DNA from 3 places in the Sphingorhabdus lacus genome. Region 3 is predicted to be linked to each of the others. Evidence: predicted binding sites of a transcription regulator. Region 3 holds the regulator's gene; each other region holds the start of a gene.
What was found. The regulator LexA, encoded in region 3, represses DNA repair genes until DNA is damaged. The targets are predictions, from matches to a motif close to GTTCCNCNCTTGTTCT.

Region 1 (5,295 bases), 310 kb from region 3:
GTCTGGTGTGCGCCAACGACCATTTCACGAAAGCCTTTGCCGGCCTGAAAGCACCGCCCGACCTCATCGTTGATGATGCGAGTCGCGATTTGCTGGTGGCCGCAGGACGCGCCGCATGGCGCGATGGCAACGCGCAGATTGATTCGATTACCAAGGATGACCGGCAATTCAGCGTCAAAGTCGCGCGTGCCGGGACTGCGGACGAATATCTGCTGTGGCGGCTGGCCCCCATTGAGCGGCTGGACATTGAAAGCCGTGCAATCGAGCTCATCTCTGGCCGGATCGGCCGGGCTATGGCGCAAAGCGGTATCATGGCGGTCTCGCTTGCCAATGATGGCCGTATTCGTGCGGCCAATGCGGCATTTGCCCTGCGCGCCGTCGGCAGCGATCAGGAACCCATTACCGGCCGGCCTTTCGCAAATTATATGCGGATGGACGAGAAGGGCAGTATCTTCTTCGAACGCGAAGGACGTCGCGGCCTGCCGATCCGCTTGCTCAATGTTCCCCTGACCGAGGACAAATCCGACGGTGCGGCCTTGCTTTTGGCCGTGGATGAAGAAGGGCCCAAGGTCGAACGGGGCATGGCGCTTGCCCATGTCGAACAATTGCTTTCAACGCTTCCACTGGGGTTGGCGCTGGTCGACCGGGACGGACGTTTCCTGTTTGCCAATGACGCCTTTGCGCGGGTTCTGGACATCAGTGTCGAGGCGCTGCCGTCCTATCCCGCAGATCTGGTGATTAACGAAGACAAGGCCGCCGTACTCGACAGCATCCGCCGATTCGGCAGCGGGGCGATGACCTCGGGCGATATTGCGGTACGGTTGAAAGAGCGGCCGGACGAGGTCATCGCGCTGTCCATCGCGGGTATTCGCGGGCTGGGTGAGGCGGCTGTCTTGCTGGGCCTCAAGGACAATAGCGAGGAAACGAAGCTGAAACGTCAGGTGGCGCAGCAGACCAAGATGGAATCCATCGGTCAGTTGGCGGGCGGCGTGGCGCATGATTTCAACAATATCCTGACCGCTATCATAGGCTATTGCGACCTGATGTTGATGCGGCACCAGCCGGGCGACGGCGATTATGACGATATCCAGCAGATCAAGAACAACTCCAACCGTGCGGCCAGCCTGACGCGGCAATTGCTCGCCTTTTCGCGGCAACAGACCTTGCGTCCGCAGATTTTGCAATTGCCCGATGTGGTGGCCGATGTGTCCAGCCTGTTGAAACGCCTGCTGGGCGAAACAGTGCGGCTGGAGGTGCATCATGGCCGCGCGCTGGGCCCCGTGCGTGCCGACCCGGGCCAATTGGAACAGGTCATTGTCAATCTTGGCCTCAACGCCCGCGACGCGATGGAAAAGGGCGGTGTCGTGCATATCAGCACCAAGGCCGTATCGCAGGACGATGTGCGGGCAATGGGTAGCGAGATTTTGCCCATCGGCGATTATGCGCTGTTGTCGGTGGAAGATAGCGGCTCCGGGATAGCCAAGGAAAATCTGGCCAAGATTTTCGAACCGTTCTTCACCACCAAGGAAGTGGGCAAGGGAACGGGGCTGGGCCTGTCGACGGTCTATGGCATCGTCAAACAGTCGGGCGGGTTCATCTTTGCCGAATCGGAAGTGGGGCAGGGCACGCGCTTTGACATCTATCTGCCGGTGCATGTCGGCGAAGTGCCTTCGGCAGATACCGGCAAACGCGAATTTTACCGGCCCAAGGATTTGTGGGGCAGCGGGCGGATCCTGATCGTCGAGGACGAAGACATGGTCCGCGCCGTCGCCGAACGCGCACTGGTGCGGCAGGGCTATGTCGTCGAAACCGCGAGCGATGGTGAAGAGGCGCTGGCGCTCTTTGCCGAGGGCAAGCGCTATGATCTGGTCGTATCCGACGTGGTCATGCCCAATATGGACGGGCCGACCATGGCGCGGAACCTGCGCGGGCAATTTGGCGACATAAGGTTGCTCTTCATGTCAGGCTATGCCGAGGAACAATTGCGCGAGACCATCAGCCTCGACAATGTATCGTTCCTGCCCAAGCCCTTTTCGGTACAGCAAATTGCCGAAGCGGTGCATGATGCCATGGCGATGGAGTAGGCGTTGGGGTGTTAGGGCTGTCCCCAACAACAGAGGTTTCGCAAAAAAAACAGTTTAAATATCTAAAAAACAACATTAATAAAAATTATGTTCCGCTCTTGTTCTTTGAGAACAAATAACGTACATCATCCTTCGTTCCGGTAATGTTCCGGATGCAGGCATGACGCTAAGGAGTGGAAAAATGGCAGCAAGTCTTAAAGTTATCGATGGAGTTCAGGCAAAGAATATGAACAGCGCAGAACGTGATAAAGCACTCGAAGCCGCATTGGCGCAGATTGACCGTGCCTTTGGCAAGGGTTCCGCCATGAAGCTGGGCAGCCGGGAGGCGATTGCCATTGATGCGGTTTCGACCGGATCCTTGGGCCTCGACATCGCGCTTGGAATTGGCGGTTTGCCAAAGGGGCGTGTGATTGAAATTTACGGTCCGGAAAGCTCGGGCAAGACGACCCTGACCCTGCACGCCATTGCGGAAGCGCAAAAGGCAGGGGGCACGGCGGCCTTTATCGACGCGGAACATGCGCTCGACCCCGCTTATGCCAAGAAACTGGGCGTCGATATCGACAATCTGATCGTGTCGCAGCCGGACACGGGCGAACAGGCGCTGGAAATCGCCGATACGCTCGTCCGGTCCAACGCCGTCGATATTTTGGTCATCGACTCGGTTGCCGCACTGGTGCCGCGCGCTGAAATCGAGGGCGAAATGGGCGACAGCCATGTCGGTCTGCAGGCCCGTTTGATGAGCCAGGCGCTCCGCAAGATTACAGGTTCGATCAGCCGGTCGAACTGCATGGTCATCTTCATCAACCAGATCCGTATGAAGATCGGCGTGATGTACGGTTCGCCTGAAACCACGACCGGCGGTAACGCGCTCAAATTCTACGCATCGGTCCGTCTCGACATCCGCCGCACCGGCCAGATCAAGCAGGGTGAGGATATTGTCGGCAACACCACCCGCGTGAAGGTTGTGAAGAACAAGGTGGCGCCGCCCTTCAAGCAGGTCGAATTCGACATCATGTACGGGCAGGGCATTTCCAAGACCGGCGAGTTGCTCGATCTGGGTGTGAAGGCCGGTATCGTCGAAAAGTCGGGTAGCTGGTTCAGCTACGATTCGATCCGCATCGGGCAGGGGCGTGAAAACTCCAAAACCTATCTGACCGAAAATCCCGAAGTGGCCGCAAAACTCGAAGCTGCGATCCGCGGCAAGACCGAGGAAGTGGCCGAGGTGATGATGACCGGTTCCGACGCGGAAGACGATATCGTCGAATAAGTTTCCTCTCCCCCTGAAGAGGATTAAGCGCGGTCTTGCCTGAGACCGCTGCTTTAGACCCGCCCTGGTCCACCCCGGGGCGGGTCATTTCGTTGGAGCCTTTAGCATTTTACCGTCCTTGACAGGGGCGAAGGCAAAAGCCCATCTGCTGCCATGCATCCCGCTATCCACCTTCTCGGGCTTCCCACGGACCAGAACAGCTCGTTCGAACGCGGCGCGGCGCAGGGGCCCGCCGCAATCCGCGCGGCCTTGTGGAGCGACCGGGGCAACCTTTCGTCCGAATCGGGGCTGGAAATCGGTAGCGATATCGAGCTTGTCGACCATGGCGACCTGCCGCTGACCGATAGCGACTGCGCCGCCGACGATGCGATGATCGCCAATGCGGTGGCCGGCATTCTCGCCCGGGGCGGCATCCCCCTTGCGCTGGGCGGTGACCATGCTGTGACCTATCCGCTCGTCGCGGCGGTGGCGGCGCATCATGGCCCGCTGAACATCCTGCATTTCGATGCCCATCCCGACCTTTATGACGATTTTGAAGGCAATCCGCGCAGCCATGCCTCGCCCTTCGCCCGCATATTGGAGGGCGGCCATGCCAGGCGGCTGGTGCAACTGGGCATCCGCACGCTCAACCGCCACTGCCGCGCGCAGGCCGACCGTTTCGGCGTTGAAATCATCCCCATGGCCAACTTCGCCCCCTCCCAGGTGCCGGTGCTGGACGGTCCGCTCTATATCAGCATCGACCTCGACGGCATCGACCCCTCCGAAGCCCCCGGCGTCGCCCATCCCGAACCCGGCGGCCTCACCGTCCGCGAAGTCCTGGCCGTCCTAGCCCGCCAAAAAGGCCGGATTGTGGGCGCCGACATCGTCGAACTGAACCCGAAAAACGACCGCAACGCCGTCACCGCCACCCTCGCGGCCAAGCTCCTCAAAGAGCTCGCAAGCTTCAGCCAAGTTAACAAACCTGATTTTTAGGAGAGCAAAATGTCACTGATCGTCCACCATCTCAACAATTCCAGGTCCCAGCGTATCCTCTGGCTGCTGGAGGAACTGAACCTGAATTACGAAATCCGCCACCACCAACGCGACGCCGTCACCAATCTCGCACCCCCCGAATTATTGGCTGTCCATCCGCTCGGTAAATCACCGGTGATCGAGGACGGCGGCAAGGTGATCTACGAATCCGCAGCCATCGTCGAATATATCTGCGAACGCCACGGCGGCGCGCATCTAGTTCCGGCACGCGGCACCGACGACCATATCCGCTACGTCGAATATCTCCACTTTGCCGAAGGGTCGGCCATGACGCCGATCCTGTTGAACCTCTACACCGCACGCCTCGGCGAAGCCGCCGCACCGCTGCGCCCCCGGATCGACCAGCAACTGCAAAGCCACTTCCAATATATGGAAGACCAAATTCTGCCATCAGGCTGGTTCGTCGGCGACGCACTGACCGGTGCGGACATCATGCTCAGCTTCCCGGCAGAAGCTGCTGTCAAAATGGGATATGCCGCCGACAAGCCGAAACTCACAGCCTATGTGGCCGCAATCCACGCCCGCCCAGCCTATCAGAAAGCACTCGAAAAAGGCGGGCCCTATGCCTATGCCTGACAATATCGTCGATTATCGTCAAAAGACGGTGATTTCTTGCTTGTTACATGTTCCATCTATCTGGAAATCCATCTAAGTCGCTCACGCTATGACCTCAACAAATGACATCCGCCGCGGTTTTCTCGACTATTTTGGCAACGCCCAGCATGACGTAGTGCAGTCTGCACCGCTCGTGCCCTACAATGACCCTACGTTGATGTTCGTCAACGCCGGGATGGTGCCGTTTAAAAATGTCTTCACCGGCCTTGAAAGCCGGGAGATTCCCCGGGCGACGTCGAGCCAGAAATGCGTGCGCGCCGGTGGCAAGCATAATGACCTCGACAATGTCGGCTATAC
Region 2 (5,295 bases), 1.2 Mb from region 3:
CAGCGCCCATGACAGCAAATTGCGCCAGATTCTTGGCATCGCAATCGGTGTTGGCACCCAGATCGAGCACCACCACATCGGTGTCTTTCAATGTCGGAAGCAAAGCGGCGAGCGCGGGGCGGTCGATGCCGGGCATGGTGCGCAAGGCCAGTTTGGACATGCCCATCAGCGCGCCGGTGTTGCCCGCGCTGACCGCAGCGCTGGCCTGGCCTTCCTTGACCGCGTTGATCGCGAGACCCATGGAGCTTGTCTTGGCTTTGCGCAGCGCCTGGCTGACCTTGTCGTCGCCGGTGACGACGTCTTCTGCGTGCAGGATTTCGGACGCAGCGCGCAAATTGGGGTGGTTGTCGAGCGCAGCCTTGATCTTGGGCTCGTCACCCACCAGCAGAAATTTGAAACTGTCGTGCCGGTGCCGTGCCAATGCCGCGCCTGCCAGCATGACAGGCACGCCTTCGTCGCCGCCCATCGCGTCTATGGCGATACGCGGTTTCATCGACACCAGCAATTCTCCCGATTAAGGATTAGGCGACCGCTACCACTTCGCGGCCGTTATAATGGCCACAGGCATCGCACATATGGTGCGGACGCTTCAGTTCGCCACAATTTGCACATTCCTGAAATGCGGCAACTTTAAGCGAATCATGGCTGCGGCGCATACCGCGCTTCGAAGGGGACGTTTTTCTCTTGGGGACAGCCATCTCGGCACCTGTTCCATTTCAAAATCAATAAGTTCTGGCGCATGATAGGTCAAAAGGCAGGTCGTGGCAAGCAATCGCCAGAATCGGCCTTCATAAACCGCACATGTCCGTGTGAGCGGCGCGCTATACCGCTTTTTCTGTGCTTTGCAAGCCGAGAGATAGCAGTTAAGCGGATGCATCGAACAGGGAGAGTATAGATGCTGAGTTTACCCGTCACACTGACCATTGCCGCCGGCGCTGCTATTGTGAACATCTGGCTGATGGTCCGCTGTGGCCAGGCCCGCACCAAAGAGAGCGTTTCCATTGGCGATGGCGGCAACGAATTTGTCATCCGCCGGATGCGCGCGCACGCCAATTTCGTTGAAAGCGCACCCTTTGTCCTCGTCCTTCTGGCCGCGCTGGAACTGACACAGGGCACCAGCAACTGGCTGTGGGGTATCGGCATTGCCTATATCGTCGGACGTCTCGCCCACGGCCTTGGCATGGATGGCGGCGCCTTCGGCAAGGGCCGGATGGTCGGCACGCTGATCACCATGCTGACGCTGCTCGGCCTTGCCGGCTGGGCCTTGTGGACGGTCTACGCGACCGTCCTCTGAATAGAATCAGCGCGCGGCCAATATATCGTCGGCGACGAACATATTGGTCTTGCGTTCATAGCCGAACTGGCTCGTCGCGCCATGCCCCGGAATGAAGGTCACATCATCGCCCAGCGGCCATAGCTTCTGGGTGATGGCGTTGATCAGGTCCGCATGGTTCCCGCGTGGGAAGTCCGTGCGGCCAATCGACCCCTGGAACAGGACGTCGCCCACAATCGCCAGACGGCTGGGCGCGTGGTAGAATACGACATGGCCCGGCGTGTGCCCGGGGCAGTGAATGACGTCGAGCGTCAGATTGCCGACCGTTATCGTGTCGCCATCCTTCAGCCAGCGGTCCGGCTCGAACGTATGCGCCTCCATCCCCCAGCGTGGTCCGTCGTCGTCCAGCTGGGCGATCCAGAAACGGTCTTCCTCATGCGGCCCCTCGATCGGCAGGCCGAGTTCCTGCGCCAGCATGCCAGTCTGCCCGCAATGGTCGAGATGCCCGTGCGTCACCAGCAGCTTTTCCAGCTCCACCCCCGTCTGCGCCACTGCGGCCTTCAGCTTGGGCAAATCGCCGCCGGGATCGACCAGCGCCGCCTTGTTGGTTTCGGTGCACCAGAACAGCGTACAATTCTGCTGCAGCGGGGTTACCGGAATGATGGCGGCTTTCAGGGGCGGCTGCTTGCCGCCGGGGGAAGTTACATTGGTCATATCCGCCTATGTGGCGAAGCAGCGACGGGCTTGCAAGCCTTCACAGCCGCCGCCCCGCCCACACGACCCGCCCGATCACCGCAACGGCGCTGCCTTTGACGTCGGGCCAGTCGGGATAGGCGGGGTTATCCGACAATATCGACAGCCGCCCCGCCGGACCCAGCGCCAGCCGCTTGACCATCAGCACATCGTCCAGCCGGATCACATGGATACCGTCGCGCAAACCGGTGGCGGTGGCCCGCCGGTCGACCATGATATCGTCCCCGTTGTTCAACGTCGGCGCCATGGAATCGCCGTCGACACGGATCAGCGACAGGCTCGCCGGGTCCAACCCCTGTTTGCGCAGCCATTTTTCGTCAAAGCCGATCTTGCCCGCCAGCGTCTCCCCTTCATTGATGGCACCCGGTCCAGCCGAAGCCCCGACCGCCAGCTTGGGTATCAGGCGCATTCCGGCCTGCGCGGGCGGGGGTGCGATACCCCCCAAGAGATGTTCCTCCACACCGAAAAAACGCGCCAATATTCCGCGTTCTATTTCGGGCAGGCGCTTGGGTGTGCCGCGCTTGATATATTGCTGAATATAGGCCGCATTTCGCCCGATCAGCTTTGAAAGGCGGGCATAGTCCTGCCCGCTTTCCATGATCAGGCGATGCAGAACTGCTCGGGGTTCTTCATCAACCATATTTGCTCCACATCGGAAGGAAATTTCCTAGACTTGTAGGATTTCTCCTATCACAAATGTTCTATATTTGTTCCATTTGATTCGGGCAAGGAAAACCCGGTCGCACTCGGAGGAGAATCCATGCACATCAACCGCCTCGTAGAATGTTTCCTGCGCGAAAAAGGCATCGCGCCCACGAAATTGGGCCGCCTGGTCGCCCGCGACCCGCGGCTGGTGCTCGACATGCGCATGGGCCGGGAATTTCGCCCCGAAATGGAGACAAAAATACGGCGCTACATCGCCGCCAACGCGCCCAGGCTCGAAAGCGGCAAGGATGTGCCCGCATGATGTGCCAAAGACGGCTGCTGCGCGAACTGGACCGGCTTCTGCCCGGCGGCCAATGGCGCGTGGTGCAGGAACGGCCGTGGTTCAGCCTGACCTTTTCCGGCGTACAGATGACCCTATCCTGCACACCGGCCCCTGGGCGCGGGCCGCAAGAGGTTGCAGCGATATTGGAGGCGCATGAATTCACCCTGCCCGGCCGGATCGTGGCCGACATCGCGGTCGAAGAGGCTGACGGGGGATTGGTGGTCGTGCTGTTGGTGCTGGAAGGATAGGGTGGGATTTTTTCGTCAGAAGGAAGAAGGGGGCATTTTTCCCGGCCCCGTCACCCTGAATTTCGATGCCCCCGTCACCCTGAACTTGTTTCAGGGTGACGGGTAGTGACAAGTCGTGTTTCTACTTCCCTTCTTCCTTTTGCCGAAAGAATCAAAACCTTCCTCCCCCGAAACCCGGCTTGCATTGCCGCACATAGTTGGCCAGTCTGGCCCCGGGATAAATCGGGTGGGGCCATGGCGTTACGTATAAGTGCAGCTGTCGAACGCTGGCCTGTTGCAGGGCAATTCATCATCGCACGTGGCGCCAAGACTTATGTCGATGTGCTGGTCGTCGCGGTCAGCGACGGGGCGCATTTCGGGCTCGGGGAGAGCACGGCGATCTATTATAATGGCGAAACGGCGGAAAGCTGCCTTGCCGAGGTGGAGGCTGTGCTGCCCCAGCTGGAGCCTATGAACGCGGATGCGGCGCGCGAAGCGGTGCAGATTTTGCTCCCTCCCGGCGCGGCGCGCAATGCGTTGGATTGTGCGCTGTGGGATCTGGCGGCCAAGGCGGCGGGCGTGCCCTTGTGGCGTTATGCCGGTCTGTCGGCTGCGCCTGTGCCGCTGGTGACGGCCTTTACCATTTCGCTCGGCGAACCGGCGGTAATGGAGGCGGACGCCGCCAGGGCCGCCGCGCGCGGATTTGGCCTTTTGAAACTGAAACTGACGGGTGAAGGCGATATTGCCCGCGTCGCCGCCGTCCGGTCCGGAGCGCCCCATGCGCGCCTGATTGTCGATGCCAATGAAAGCTGGGGCGATCTGGATATCGCGGCGGAGGCTGCGGCTCTGGCGGCATTAGGCGTGGAGATGATCGAGCAGCCCGTCGCCGCAGGACAGGACGCGCTGCTGGCCGAAGTGCGTGCGCCGTTGCCGTTGCTGGCGGACGAAAGCTGCCACAGTGCCGCCGATGTCGCGCGGCTGGCGCCCTATTATGACGGGGTGAATATCAAGCTCGACAAGGCAGGGGGCCTGACCGAGGCGTTGAAAATTGCCGACGCCGCGCAGGAACGGGGGCTGAAGGTCATGGTCGGCTGTATGCTGTGCACCAGTCTTGCAGTTGGCCCGGCCTTTCTGGTCGCGCAACGGGCGGACTGGGTGGATCTGGATGGACCGGCGCTTCTTGCCGAAGACCGGCCCGACCATTTCGGCTTTACAGGCGGGACAATCGCCCCGCCCGCACGCTTTTTATAGGCTGACTTCAGCAACCTTGTCCTTGTAATCTTCCTTGGGATCAATGCCGAGCAGCATCTTGATACCCGCAACAACGCTCGACGCGTCAATCCAGATTTCGGCATTTTCCGGCTCAAGGCGGATGAGTGCGATTTTGGGATCGTCCTTGCCTTCATACCATGCCGCGACAAAACGGTTCCACAGCCGGTCAATGATGGCAGGGTCCCGCGTCGTGGTCAGCGTGCCGTGCACGGTCGCCCAGACATCATGACCCTTGGAGGTGAAATGCGCCATGGCGCGTGAGTCCTGGTTGATCTTTTGGTAAAGCCCGTTTTCGGTCGAGGTGAAAAACCAGATCGGGCCGCTGTAGAGATTACCTTCCAGCCCGGCATCGTCGAGCTGCGCCGTCATCGGCCGCGCATGGCCATCTTCGCCCTCGGCAAGGCCCAGGAACATCGTCCGGTCAGACTTCAGCGCCTTCCAGAATTTTTCCTTGATTTCGGTATGGTTCGTCATGTTCGTCTCCTTTTCAGAAGAGCAAAACCTGCTCAGGGCGTTTGGGTTCCGTCGGTTCGTCGTGGGTGAAGGTGAGGCGCACTTACGATTAAACATAGTTGTACTATTATAACCATTTACTTCGTGGGCCAGTCGCCGTTATGCGCAAAGGCGGCAGCAAATTGCTGCCGTTTTTAAGAAAGGAAAACTGATGGCATGACAGCTCAGGCTGCCTTGGTCATCATCGGACTGATTGGTCTGATGCAGGCCTTTACGACCTTAGTGTTGAAGATCATTGAGGTTGCACGGTCCAAGTGACCGTTGGGCGG
Region 3 (5,295 bases):
TGATCGGCGTAAACAACCGCAATTTGAAGACATTTGATGTCGACCTGTCGACGACCGAGCGTCTGGCCAAAATGGCTCCGTCAGACGTATTGTTGGTGTGCGAAAGTGGTATTTCGACCCACGCCGATTGCACACGGATGGCGCAAGCCGGGGTCCGCACATTTCTGGTCGGCGAAAGCTTGATGCGGCAGAAGGATGTCGAAAAAGCAACGCATATGCTATTGACGGGTGCATGACGAAACTGACCCATCTCGATGAAAGCGGTGCTGCGCATATGGTGGATGTATCGGCTAAAGCCGACACTGTTCGCGAGGCGGTGGCCGAGGGCCGGATTCAAATGTCGGCGAACGCATTGCAGGCTATCGTTGAAGGCAGCGCCAAGAAAGGCGATGTCCTCGCCACCGCACGCATCGCCGGGATAATGGCTGCGAAGAAAACGAGCGAACTCATACCACTATGCCATCCGTTGCTGCTTTCGAAAATAGCAGTAGATTTCACCTTTGAATCCGATGGCATTCGCGCAACGTCGCGTGTGCGTCTTACCGGGCAAACAGGCGTAGAAATGGAAGCGATGACGGCGGTGTCTGTCGCGCTCCTGACCATTTACGACATGGCAAAAGCTCTCGACAAAGGCATGACGATTACAGAAATTCGTCTTTTAACCAAAAGTGGCGGCAAATCAGGTGATTGGGTGCGTCCCGCATGCTGAGCTTGGACGAGGCCCAATCGCAGCTACTGGCTTTGGCTACCCGCTTACCTTCCCAATCAAAGCCGCTTTCCGCTTGTTCCGGCCACTATCTGGCTGAACCCGTTATCGCGAAACGCACCCAGCCCGCTGCGGATCTTTCGGCGATGGATGGTTATGCCCTCAGCAGTTTCACCCAACCTGGCCCTTGGCGCGTCATTGGTGAAAGCGCAGCAGGTCGACCTTTTGGGAACGAAGTCGGCGCAGGCGAAGCGGTCCGTATTTTTACTGGCGCACATGTGCCGGCAGGCTGCGACACGGTGCTTATTCAAGAAGATGCGATCCGCGATGGCGCGACACTAAAACTGAATGGATCGGAACTCCTGAAACCAGCGGCGCATATCAGACGTGCCGGTGGCGACTTCCTCGAAGGCTCCACTTTGCTGGATACGGGGATCAAACTTACCCCCGGCGCCATCGCGGTCGCGGCGATGGCCGGTTATGGAACGTTAAATGTCGGTGGCCGCCCGCATGTAAGCATTTTGGCATCGGGAGACGAATTACGTGCGCCCGGCGAGCTTTGCGATGATGCCCATATACCTTCCAGTAACACCCCAATGCTTGTCGCTATGCTATCAGGGTTACCATGTGATGTAACGGATTGCGGAATTGTAGAAGACACGATGGAAGCGCTTGAAACTGCAATCCAGAACTGCATGCAATCCGATATCATCGTCACTACAGGTGGCGCCTCTGTCGGCGATCATGATCTGGTGGAACCGGTGCTCCGTAAATTGGGTGCCCAAATCGACTTCTGGAAAGTAGCCATCCGACCTGGAAAGCCCCTCATTGTAGGACGAATCGGTAAGACTATCATCCTTGGATTGCCCGGAAATCCGTCATCGGCATATGTCACAGCAACACTCTTTCTTTTGCCCTTAGTGCGATTTCTGGCGGGTTGCACAGCACCGCTACCTAAGGTCAATAATGGCACACTAAACCATGCGATCGCCGCGGGTGGCAAAAGAACAGAGTTGTTCCGCGCCCTTGAAGAAAATGGCGTGATCTCAATATTTTCAAGGCAAGATAGCGGAATGCTGACACCGCTTTCCATGGCAAATGCTCTGCTAATCAACCCCGTTGACGCGCCCGCACGGGTAGCGGGGGAACCTGCCCAGTTTTTGCGGATCGACTGACGGAAACTGTGTTCGGATTACCAAGTGTTGACTTAACCGCATTTGTTCTCTAATCGTTCCATTCATGTTCAACATATCGGGAACGTCACATGCTCACCGCAAAACAACATGAATTGCTTCTTTTTATCCATAAGCATCTGGAAGAAAGCGGTATTTCACCTTCATTTGAAGAAATGAAGGAAGCTCTCGATTTGAAAAGCAAATCCGGTGTCCACCGGCTGATTGGTGCGTTAGAGGAACGCGGGTTTATCCGCCGCCTCGTCAACCGCGCCCGCGCACTTGAGGTTGTAAAAATGCCGGAAGGTGGGACGAGCCGACCTTCCAATATCACCAAGCTAACCCCTGCCATCGCGTCGAACAAAGCGCAGGTTAATCTACCCGTCGCTGCCAACGATGTTCTCGAAATTCCTCTGCACGGCAAGATTGCTGCGGGTGTTCCTATCGAAGCGCTTGAGGGACAAAACTCGCTCTCTGTACCGATGGCTTTGCTCGGCAGCGGTGAACATTATGCGCTTGAAGTATCTGGAGACTCCATGGTGGAAGCCGGGATATTGGATGGCGATTATGCCTTGATTAAAAAGGCGAGCACAGCGCGTGACGGCGAAATCGTCGTTGCTCTTGTACGGGGTGAAGAGGCTACACTGAAATATCTGCGCCGCGAAGGTCAGCGAATTCGTCTCGATCCGGCAAACTCGCTTTATGAACCGCAATATTTCGAGTCCCATGAAGTCGAGGTGCAAGGAAAGCTGGCTGGGCTATTACGTCGCTATCACTGATTTATCGGCGGTTCGGTTCGGGCGGCTTTTACCCAAGGATAGTGCGCATTTTCATCGTTGACACTAACGACGGTGCCGCTCGGAAGGAAGAACGCCAGCCCGCCGCTTTCGGCAAGCATTCCCCTATCTGCTTTGATCCATTTGGGCTGACAGGATACCGGTAGCCAGCGATCACTCACAACGATATCTGCCCGGCGACAGGCAGCGGCCATTTCAAGCTCCGGTATGGCATAGGCTGTCCGCGTCGCCATAATGCTCCACTCTCTGCTCCCCCTCCGCATGCTAATTACACACACATCGGGCGAGCAGTGTGTCCCAGGCCATTGCTCAATATTCACGGGTTCGGACAATGTACCGACGCTTTCGAGCATCATGTCCTGAATATACTCACCCGTTCGCGCACGTAGCAACGCAACACGTCCGTCGGGCTCCGACACAGCCAAATGCTTGCCGTCCGACGTTACCAACACATCAGGTCTTGGTGCGGACAGCATTGCCCACATGCCAATCGCAACGGGGAGCAGCCCCCCAACACGAGCAGGGCTCTTGAGCAGGCCGATCCACAGCCCTCCGAAAACCATCATGACAAATGCCCATAGTGGCATGGCGGGCATCATCATCACAGCGCCCTGCAACGAACTGACGGAACGGGCCAAGGTGAGAATGGCCTCGATCCCCTGCCCGGCTATCCACCAGGCCGGAGCACCAATTCCCGCCAAGTCGAGCATCAGCGCTAAGGCTTGTGCCGGCATCACGAGAAAGGTTGTGAGCGGGATCGCCATAACGTTGGCAAAGGCGCTGTACATCCCGGTGCGATGAAAGTGATACAGCGTGATAGGCGCTAGAATGAATTCGATGGCTATGCCCGTAACAATCAACGCGACAATCGCCCGCAATGCCCGTGCGATCAGGGCTTCATCGCGGCGCTCGGTCCAGCGCTTCATCCAGCCTGCTTCGTGCAGAATCACGATCGTTGCCACAGCCGCAAAGCTGAGTTGGAAACTTGGTCCTGCCATAGCCTCGGGCCAGAAGAGCAATACAATGATCGCTCCTGCCGAAACGAGGCGCAACGTTAACGCTTCGCGCCCGAGCGCCATAGCCAAAAGAATGAGCAACGCGGCAATACACGACCTGACGGTGGGGACTTCAGCCCCAGCTAACAATGTGTATGCGACAGCCCCTAACGCTGAGAAACCGGCTGCCAATAGAGGAACCGGGTAACGGAGCGCGACCATCGGAAATAGTGCAAAAACCCTGCCCGCCAGGAAAAACAGAAAGCCGACGACGGCCGTAACATGCAGTCCGCTAATGGATAACAAATGCGCCATACCACTATCGCGCATCGCCTGCGCGTCGACGGGGTCAATATTCGCCTGATCACCCGTAATAAGCGCAGCACCGATCTCGCCCGTGCCCTTAGGCATTTGCGCGATGATATGCTGCGTTAGGAAATTACGAACTTCCGGAATTGAGTTGGAAGCTGCAGTGGATTTAACGATAGCTACAGGACCTAATGCGCGGCCCGTAGCACCTAATTGCTGAAACCATGCCCTGCGTGCAAAATCATAACTACCCGGTAGAATTGGGCCATTTGGCGGCATCAATCGTGCCCGCACCTGAATAATGGCACCCACATTGAGTGATGCTGTTCCAATCTGCTCCTGCGTTAGATTCAGCCTGATTTTGGGAGGTAAATTTTGACCCTCGCCTGTTGCGATTTCCAAGCGGATAACTCCGCGTGCGCCCATATATTCGATCTTATCGACGCGCCCGTAAAGCGAGCCCGTCCAAACTTTTTGCATTACTGGCCCGGCTACGGATGCAGACTTCAATGAAATCGCTGCAAAACCAACTATCAGAGTAATGGCAGCGATGACGAGCAATCTTGCCAAACGCCTTCGAAGGCCAATGGCGACGCTGAAAAGGACTAAAGATACGGACATAATCAACAACGGAACCAATCCGCTATCCCCGGTCACCTGCCAAATGCCTATTCCCGAACCGATCCCGACCGGCAACCAGAGTGGGAGTTGCTCGCGTTCGCGTTCCAACCTGCGGTCTATCGCCATGCTTATGGACGCTATTTGGAAATTTGGACGGGCATATTGCCGCGGCAAACTTCCAAAAAAACTAATCATGTCAGCGGTGTAGCATCTTTGCCACAAATAACAATTATATCGTCGGTCAATCTAAATGCTTTGCCTTGACGACCGTGTATTTTGGCACCATTGCCGACAAAACGATAATGCCAACTTCTCCCCAAGAAATAATGGCAGTTGAGGGGCCTAAAGCAAACGCATCTGGCGTTTCGGCGCCTTTTGTCGGACATGGAACATAGCCTGAAAAGGGGCGCCCAATTATCGGGTTCGAAGTTATGGAGTGTAAAAATGGCGGAAAATAATGCAACGCTGACAATCGGAGATACCAGCTACGATTTGCCAATCATGAAGGGCAATGAAGGCCCCGATGTTTTGGATATCCGTAAATTATATGGCGCATCCGACCATTTCACGTTCGACCCGGGTTTCACCTCTACCGCCAGTTGCGAGTCGGCCCTGACATTCATTGACGGCGATGAAGGTATCCTTCTCCATCGTGGCTATTCCATCGAAGAACTCTCCGAAAAGTCGAGCTTCAT

Region 1: the regulator LexA is predicted to act here: its motif matches at 2,174-2,189, upstream of recA (recombinase RecA).
Region 2: the regulator LexA is predicted to act here: its motif matches at 2,725-2,740, upstream of EUU25_RS15020 (S24 family peptidase).

The regions. Positions count from the first base shown of each region.
Region 1 covers NZ_CP035733.1:1,224,654-1,229,948, reverse strand. Annotated here, with positions in the region: gene EUU25_RS05735 (hybrid sensor histidine kinase/response regulator) at 1-2,084, shown strand, start outside; gene recA (recombinase RecA) at 2,266-3,351, shown strand; gene speB (agmatinase) at 3,505-4,323, shown strand; gene EUU25_RS05720 (glutathione S-transferase family protein) at 4,333-4,959, shown strand; gene alaS (alanine--tRNA ligase) at 5,048-5,295, shown strand, end outside.
Region 2 covers NZ_CP035733.1:3,143,905-3,149,199, reverse strand. Annotated here, with positions in the region: gene plsX (phosphate acyltransferase PlsX) at 1-493, opposite strand, end outside; gene rpmF (50S ribosomal protein L32) at 522-698, opposite strand; gene EUU25_RS15030 (MAPEG family protein) at 896-1,294, shown strand; gene EUU25_RS15025 (MBL fold metallo-hydrolase) at 1,301-1,987, opposite strand; gene EUU25_RS15020 (S24 family peptidase) at 2,028-2,666, opposite strand; gene EUU25_RS15015 (hypothetical protein) at 2,787-2,993, shown strand; gene EUU25_RS15010 (hypothetical protein) at 2,990-3,262, shown strand; gene dgcA (N-acetyl-D-Glu racemase DgcA) at 3,497-4,492, shown strand; gene EUU25_RS15000 (pyridoxamine 5'-phosphate oxidase family protein) at 4,487-4,987, opposite strand.
Region 3 covers NZ_CP035733.1:912,737-918,031, forward strand. Annotated here, with positions in the region: gene trpC (indole-3-glycerol phosphate synthase TrpC) at 1-236, shown strand, start outside; gene moaC (cyclic pyranopterin monophosphate synthase MoaC) at 233-709, shown strand; gene EUU25_RS04215 (molybdopterin molybdotransferase MoeA) at 703-1,881, shown strand; gene lexA (transcriptional repressor LexA) at 1,971-2,657, shown strand; gene EUU25_RS04225 (ComEC/Rec2 family competence protein) at 2,651-4,726, opposite strand; gene EUU25_RS04230 (citrate synthase) at 5,045-5,295, shown strand, end outside.